2 regions of the Pseudoalteromonas sp. CO109Y genome follow, and region 2 is predicted to be linked to the other one. Evidence: predicted binding sites of a transcription regulator. Region 2 holds the regulator's gene; the other holds the start of a gene.
What was found. The regulator LexA, encoded in region 2, represses DNA repair genes until DNA is damaged. The targets are predictions, from matches to a motif close to TACTGTATNNNNATACAGTA.

Region 1 (4,355 bases), on a different contig from region 2:
AAACTCATTTAATATGAGCTACGAAATGGGTCTGTACATCACAACCGGTGTTGTCGTGTTATATACCTTGTTTGGTGGCTTCTTAGCAGTGAGCCTGACTGACTTTGTACAAGGCTGTATCATGTTTATCTCGTTGCTGGCTGTGCCAATTGCAACGTTTACCATGCTTGATCAGCCAGTTATGGATACACTTGCAAATGCACGCTATGACTTATTATTAAGCTCACCAAAAGAATCAGAAATTCATGCACTTAATATGATGGATTGGTTTGCAGGTGGTTCAACGATAGCGATTATTTCTGCCATGGCATGGGGCCTTGGTTATTTTGGTCAACCACATATTATTGTGCGTTTTATGTCTGTGCGCTCTGTGAAAGATATGCCGACTATGCGCCGTGTGGGTATGTCGTGGATGACGCTTTCAGCTATTGGTGCTGTGCTAACAGGTCTATTTGGTGCTGCTTATATGCTTGAAAACCAAATGCCAATTGATGATAAAGAAACGATTTTTCTAGTGTTGTCTGAGCTTATCTTCCACCCTTTAATTGCCGGCTTCTTATTGGAAGCTATTTTAGCGGCGATTATGAGTACTATTTCATCACAGTTATTAGTTTGTTCAAGCTCACTAACCGAAGATTTTTATAAGATTTACTTAAACCGTAGTGCATCTCAAAAAGAGCTGGTTTTAGTAGGTCGTATTAGTGTTATTTTGGTTGCTCTATTTGCTATTTACCTAGCCTATGACCGCGATAGCTCTATCTTAGATTTAGTGAGTAATGCATGGGCTGGTTTTGGTGCTGCATTTGGTCCACTCGTATTACTGAGCCTTTACTGGAAGCGTATGAACTTACAAGGCGCTATTAGTGGTATGGTTGTTGGTGCTGCAACAGTGCTGTTTTGGATTTACGCGCCAATTACAATTGATGGCCAAGCATTAAGTGCAATCATTTATGAGATTGTCCCAGGCTTTATTTTATCAACAATTGCTATTGTTGTTGTTAGCCTTACAACTGCTGAGCCGAAAAAAGAAATTACAGACTTATTTGATGAAGTTGAGTCGTCACTGTAGTTTTTGATTAAACACAAAAAAGGGCAACATCTGTTGCCCTTTTTTATGATCTAAATTTGCGTTTAGCTTGCCGCTTTTTCTTTTATATCAGCAACGTTGTCGTCTGACTTTGCTTTTTTAGGCTTAGCTGGGGTGTCTTTTGCACCTTTAAGTACCGCCATAAATTGGTCTTTTTCTTTTGCCATTTCAAGCGCCAGTGACTCAATTTGTTGCTCGCTTAATGGTACATCAACTTTTTCAAGCATTAGTTCTAATGACTCAGCAATGTCGAGCATTTTGTCATACGCATCAGCTTCTTTCTTAGTAGTAAACGTCATGCGCTCGACTCCGTTTCTTTCTACAACATATTTAACAACAACAGCCATGATTTCTCCTGCATTTAAGCGTGGCATTTGCAGCGTAATACCGCTACTTTGATTACTGTTTTTATATACAGTAATGCTTCGGGACTTACTTTGCAAGTAACTTGAGAAAAATTTTATTCTGCAAATTTGACAATAATAGGGACATTAGCTTTATTTAAATTGTTACCCAAAGTTAAACACAAGCGATGGAGTGAGTGTTGGGTAATAGCTAACTACCTGTCCAAGATGGACATCATGGAGGAAATTATGAAATTACTATCAAGTATTTTACTTGCCACAAGCATTGCGTTACTACCTGCTACATCGGTATTCGCCGTTAAACCAACCGAAGCAACACAAGTTAAAATGCAAAAGCTCAGTATAAACAAAGCCAGCATAGATCAACTTACTCAATTACCGGGTATTGGAGAGTCAAAAGCTAAAGCGATTGTTGAGCACCGTAAAAAGCAAGGTCCGTTTAAGTCGGTAGAGCAATTAAAAGAAGTAAAAGGAATTGGCGATAAGCTATTTGCTAAACTTGAGGGGAAAATTACACTATAAATAGCGGGCTATACACCTAAACAGGGCGTTATTCGCCCTGTTTAAATTCATCGATAGCTTTGTCTAAATGCGCTAATGCGAACATGTTTTCGATAGGTGTTGTGATCAGTGGGTAACTTAAGCCCGCTAACAATAACCAAGGAATAAGCATCCAGCCTTCAAAGTAGGCCAAGCCTAAAAATAATGGTGCTAAAAAGGCAAGCTTACATACTGATAAAATGATCTTTTTGCTTGGGCTTAAATGAGCCAAAGCAAGGGCAATAATTTGCTGGCGTTGCCTTACTTTAAAGCTTTTTAAAGCAGGGATTTGGCTAGTAAAAAAATAAATCATTATAGCGACTTTTTGCTCACTAATCGGCTAAATAGAACAGCCACAAATACCACTGAAAATGCTGCAAAAATCACTTCCATCCATGCTGGCATACTCATAGAAGCAAACTGCCAATCGATATTTCCGCAATCACCAGTAGCGGCAAAGAAGCTAGGGATCCATTCGTGCAAAGGCATAAAACTTGGGAAGTTAGGTTCAAATGCACAGCTAAATGCAAAAGGGTCAGTATTGTTTTGCATTGCAATGTGTTCTTTGGCAATAAAGTAACCCCAAATTGCAGAGACACCCCAAGTGGCAAATGCGACTAAGCGAACAACCATATTTTGTGGGTTAATTGCACCAATCACACCCGCTGCAAGTAAGCCTAAAACAGCGGTACGTTGATATATACACATGATGCATGGCTCAAGGCCCATGTTGTATTGAAAAAATAACGCAGTGATTTCAAATGCGAGGGAAATAACGGCTAATAATAACCAAGGTGTTCTTTTAGTTGCTAATTCTGCTAACCAATTCATGAAAGTTCCAATTTCAAATTGTTTTCAAGATTATGCTTAGACAGGGCAGTGGGTGCAAGTATCTAAGATGAAATTATACGAAAAAGGAGCCGACTGGCTCCTTTTTATTAATCATATCTAGGCTGGCTGTTACACACTAACAGCTTGCAAAGACTCACTTTGATAGCAGCCTAATACACGGGTATATTGGGTGTGTTCTTTTAGCTCTTCAAGCGCTTGCTTAACATGTAAGTCATCAAGGTTTGCTTCAAGGTCAACATAAAACACCTCTTCCCATGGGTTTCCAGGTACTGGACGAGATTCCAATTTTACTAGGTTAATTTGATGTTGTTTAAAAATCATCAAGGCATCAGCCAATGAACCCGCTTGTTGTTTGGTCGCCATAATCAAACTGGTTTTTGTTGGAATTTGCTTAGATACTTGCAACGGGTTACGCGCGACGACAATGAAGCGGCTATGGTTTTCGCTTTGGTTTGCAAGGCCTGATTTAACGACTTCTAACCCTACATTTTTACCTGCTTGTGCTGAGCCGATTGCGGCGCTGTTTGTAGTTTCAACCGCTGATTGTAATGCATGGAAGGTTGAGTCACATGTTTCATGTTGAATATCACCTAAACCCTGAATGAAGCGGCTACATTGAGCAAAAGGCTGTGGGTGAGCAAAGATTTTATTAATGTGAGAAAGCTCAGTACCTGGCATTGCTAATAAACAGTGCTCAACGCTGTGAGTGACCTCACCGACAATTGATACTTGTGCATGTTGTAATAAATCGAACACTTCATTGATACTACCTGAGCTGGTGTTTTCAATTGGCAGTAAGCCGAAATCAGCTTGGCCACTTTCAACTTTGCCAGTGATTTGATCAAAGCTCGAACAGCCCATCTCAATCAGCTTACCTGGGCGACGGCTAAAATATTTATGGCAGGCTAATTGGCTATAAGAGCCTTGACCACCTAAATATGCAACACGATGACTTTCGCTCATTGCTTCAGGGTTTAGATTCTTTTGTAGCATTGCTTGTTGATTCAAAACAGAATCTTCAAGAATAGTTTGGAACACATTATTGATGTAGTACGCATCTAGACCTAGCGACTTACCATAATTAATAAGCTTTTCGAGTAATGCTTGTTCGCGGGCTTCATCGCGAATTGGTTTGTTATTGGCAATTTTATATTCAACTACGCTGTGGCTAATACGGCGTCTTTTAGCCAGTAACACCAATAAGTCGGAATCTATTTCATTAATATCGTGTCGTAACGCATTTAATGTATCAATGCTCATGTTGGTTTCCTCATTCCAAAACAGTGCACAAACAAAAAAGCCTCCCAAGTGGGAGGCTTTAGCTATTCGGTGAATTTATCTCGCAAACAGTTAAGCCTCCTCTATCTAAAGAAGCTAAAAAACGAAAAATAAGTGCGAGAGATAATTTGTTTCATTGAACTAATGTAAAAACACTTGTATGTAAAGTCAACTGCCTATCGCAGCTAATTTAGAAAACATCGGTGTTTACTCAGAAAATTCATTTATATTTA
Region 2 (4,355 bases):
CAGTTTGCAAGCCCTGTAAATGCGGGCATAACGGCACCAAACACCATGATCAAACCATGTACGGTAGTCATTTGGTTAAAAAAGTGCGGATCAACTAACTGTAATCCAGGCTGAAACAGTTCAGCGCGGATCACCATTGCCATCGCTCCACCAATTAAAAACATGGTGAGTGAAAAAATCAGGTATAAACTACCAATGTCTTTATGGTTGGTAGTGTAAAGCCAACGCTTAAAACCTTTAGCTGGATGATGGTCGTGATGCGCATGCCCTGTTGCTTGCTCGTTAATAACATTACTCATTAGTTCGCCTCCGCTGCTGCATCAATCGCGGCTTGAATTTGACTCGGTTGGATAACATCGCCGGTATCATTACCCCACGCGTTTCGCTTATAAGTAATAACCGCAGCAAGTTGCTTAATTGAAAGCTGTTTATCAAACGCTTGCATTGCTGTGCCAGGCTTACCGTGTAACACGATATCTATGTGATCTTTTACATCACCTAATACAATCGGGCTGCCTTTAAGTGCTGGAAAAACGCCTGGTAGGCCCATACCGGTAGGTTGGTGACATGCAGCACAGCTTGCCATATACACTTGCTCACCTAAGACCATAAGCTCTTCTTTCGGTAATGTTTGATCAAGCAAAGCAGCATCTGCTGCGGCCGCATTGGCTTTTTCTTGCTTGGCATCTGCAAGCCAATTAGCAAATTCATCTTCAGGTAAGGCTTTCACCACAACAGGCATAAAGCCATGATCTTTACCGCATAACTCAGCACATTGACCACGGTATACTCCTGGCTCGTTAATACGAGTCCACGCTTCATTGATAAACCCAGGATTTGCGTCCTTTTTAACCGCAAAATCAGGCACCCACCATGAATGAATTACATCGTCTGAGGTCATTAAAAAGCGAACTTTTTTATTGATAGGAAGTACTAGCGGTTTATCTACTTCAAGCAAATAATGCTCAGTTTTCTCTGCTTGGTTGTCTATTTGGTCTTTAGGTGTAGATAGAATCGAGTAATAAGCAATGTCTTCGCCCATGTACTCGTAATGCCACTTCCATTGTGAGCCAGTCACTTTAATGGTGATATCGGCTTTAGAGGCATCTTCCATGGCAATTAAGGTTTTTGTGGCAGGCACAGCCATGGCGATTAAGATGACAAATGGAATGGCAGTCCAAAGTATTTCAACTTTTGTACTTTCATGAAATTGGGCAGGCTTGGCCCCTTTGGATTTACGGTGGTGTATTAAAGCCCAAAACATCACCGCAAATACGATGATGCCGATTACACAGCAGATAATAAATATCGTCATGTGTAACTCATAAACATTATTACTTATATCGGTCACCCCTTTACGCATATTGTATTGGCTATTTGCCAATGCAAGCTCAGGAAGTGCAAACAATATAAGCCACAAGGCGTAACGCAGTTTACCCATGTGACGGCTCCTTTAGATGCTATTGCAAGACGCAAAGCGAAAAGGCGATACAACAAGGTGCCCATTCGTTTTTCTTATTGTTCAGAGCGACTACGTATCATTTTGACCCACTTATGATACCGACCCCATGACTAACACCTCGCACATTTTTGTGTCTTTTTATTAATTAGGTGTTAATACAGTGTATTAACCAATTAGTTAAAAAATGACCAATAAGCAAGTTTTAATGATAATAAATGTTTATTTTGGTGCAGAAATAACAACTATAATCAGCGCTTTATTTAATGTTTAGGAGTAAGAACGAAATATAAAAAGAGAGGAAAACTGCGCTATATAAGGCTTTAAATGAAGAGTAAGGATTCACAAATCCTAATTAAGTAGTAAAATTTCAGTGGCGCACCAAATTGAGTCAATTTAATGCACCAAATTGGGAACGTTTACATCCAGTCAGCGTTACGAATAACACCTACCGCTAACCCCTCGATGTTGAACGACTCATGCTCAAGGTCAACCTCAATAGGCGAAAACTCTTCGTTCTCAGCGTGTAAAAGTACTTTGCGACCCGCTTTTTCTAGACGCTTAACTGTTACATCTTCATCGACTCGAGCTACAACTACTTGCCCGTTTTCAGCAACTTGTGTTCTATGTACTGCAAGCAAATCGCCATCCATAATACCAATGTCTTTCATACTCATACCATTTACACGCAGTAAGAAATCGGCAGCAGGTTTAAATAATGAAGGATCAACTTGGCAGTGACTTTCAACATGCTCTTGCGCCAAAATAGGTTCACCGGCTGCAACACGGCCAATTAAAGGTAAGCCTAGTTGCTCTGGCTCATCTTCTTCAATTAACTGAATACCGCGACTCGCCCCAGGCTTCATTTTGATCATGCCTTTTTTTGCCAGTGCTTTTAGGTGTTCTTCAGCAGCGTTGGCACTTTTAAAACCCAATGTTTGAGCTATTTCAGCACGCGTAGGTGGCATGCCTGTATCTTTAATAAAGACTTTAATTAGTTCTAAAATTTGCGATTGGCGTTTAGTTAATGGGCGCATACAACTGGTTTTCCATACAGTACATTTAACTGTGAGTATATACAGTTATTTGAAAATCGCAAATTTAAATTAACCCCATCATATTGCTACAAAACTAACATTGAACCACACCGAAAGATGCCATAAGGTATTAGCTTTAATTAGCAGGCTAAGGAAACACAATGAGTATTTGGCACCAACCAATCACGTTAGAGCTTTGCAAAGAGCTGGAACAAGGGATTACCGGTCAAGGCACTTTAATGAAAACTATGGGCATTGAGGTAACTGAAATTGGCGATGATTATTTAATGGCAACCATGCCTGCTATTCCTGAGCATCATAACCCTATGGGCATGGTCCATGGCGGAGCAAACGTTGTATTAGCAGAGACAGTGGCAAGCTATGCAGCCAATTTCGTGGTTGATTTCAATAAGTTTTATGCTGTTGGCCAAGAGATTAATGCCAACCACATGAAAGCGTCACGCAAAGGAACGTTAACAGCAACTGCGAGACCGCTGCATTTAGGTAAGCGAACTTCTGTTTGGGATATTAAAATTACCAATGCCGCAGGAGAGCTTTGCTGCGTATCAAGAATGACCGCAGCTGTTGTAGAGCGATAAATTCTGGCTATTTTTCAACAGGATAAATAGTAATTTCAATCCCTGCGCCAATTGCAGAGATACGTAACAAGGTATCGGCATGCAGGGGTTGGTTAAAGCATTTAGGCGAATTACCTGATTCAAAGCCTATATCAAATGTACGCTTTGAGCACGATAACCACTGTTTTAATGCATTGCGCGAGCAAGACTCAATAAGCTCGCAAAGCTGGTTAATTGCTTTATCTGGAGAGCTGATATCTGCGGTTGCTTCAATACGTGCTAGTTGGCGGTATTCATCTTGGTCATAATGTAAAACCATGGCGTTTTTCTTCAAATCAGCAACAAGCGCACTTATATCGTGCTTTGACTCAAGCTCCAGATCTACATTTAAAAATTGAATTTCCGACATACTCTCGTTTTTACCCTCTATTGATATCGACTGAAACTTTAACTCAGTTTTGTATATATACCAAATCTAGAATACAGTTAATGCGACATTATGCCGCATTGGCAATCTAGCTAAACAACCTAAAATAGCGCCCACATAACAATAATAACGGGGTAATAATGAAAAAACGCCTGTTTAAGTATGCTCGTAAAGGGCATAAATGGCTTGGCTACTTACTTGCTTTGCAGATCTTTTTTTGGCTCTTAGGTGGGCTGGTAATGAGCTCATTACCACTTGAAAAAGTGCATGGTAAGCATCTGGCTAATCGCAGTTTAAGTAGCCCATTTTTATTGTCGGACTACCCTGCTTCAATTGATAAAATAACAGCGCAATTCGAGCAAATCGAGGGTATTAAATATAGCCATTTTTTAAATACCCCGATTATAGAAGTTACATCCTTTAGCGGTACGTTTATTTTTGATGGCAGAACAGGTGCTAAAATGCCTGCACCGAGTAAAGCGCAAATCATTGAAAATGCGCAAGCTCACCTGCTTATTGACGCAAAAATAACGCAAGCGCAGTTATTAACAAAAGGGCCTAGAGAAGTCGGTCACAAAGCCAATGTTTGGCAAATTAGCTTCGATGATTGGTTAACAACAACCTTATATTTAGATAGCCAAACCGGTAAAGTTATAACTGTGCGCAGCACCCTGTGGCGCATTTTCGACTTTTTCTGGATGCTACACATTATGGATTATGATGAGCGTGAGAACTTTAACAATCCACTACTCATCAGCTTCTCAGCCACCAGCGTACTATTTTGTATTACAGGAGTTCTCTTGTTACTACAAAACGTTCGAATTAAACGTAAAAAACCAGCTACACGTGTTGGT

Region 1: a site for LexA is predicted at 1,488-1,507, ahead of EXT43_RS07070 (YebG family protein). Genes of this name have one in related genera too.

Annotation. Positions count from the first base shown of each region.
Region 1 is NZ_SGPD01000017.1:188,101-192,455, forward strand. It holds gene putP (sodium/proline symporter PutP) at 1-1,069, shown strand, start outside; gene EXT43_RS07070 (YebG family protein) at 1,132-1,434, opposite strand; gene EXT43_RS07075 (helix-hairpin-helix domain-containing protein) at 1,681-1,974, shown strand; gene EXT43_RS07080 (DUF6170 family protein) at 2,003-2,305, opposite strand; gene dsbB (disulfide bond formation protein DsbB) at 2,305-2,823, opposite strand; gene EXT43_RS07090 (chorismate mutase) at 2,953-4,104, opposite strand.
Region 2 is NZ_SGPD01000038.1:217,613-221,967, reverse strand. It holds gene ctaD (cytochrome c oxidase subunit I) at 1-299, opposite strand, end outside; gene coxB (cytochrome c oxidase subunit II) at 299-1,441, opposite strand; gene lexA (transcriptional repressor LexA) at 1,879-2,496, opposite strand; gene EXT43_RS15675 (hotdog fold thioesterase) at 2,658-3,095, shown strand; gene EXT43_RS15670 (hypothetical protein) at 3,103-3,483, opposite strand; gene EXT43_RS15665 (hypothetical protein) at 3,642-4,355, shown strand, end outside; gene EXT43_RS15660 (VOC family protein) at 4,342-4,355, opposite strand, start outside.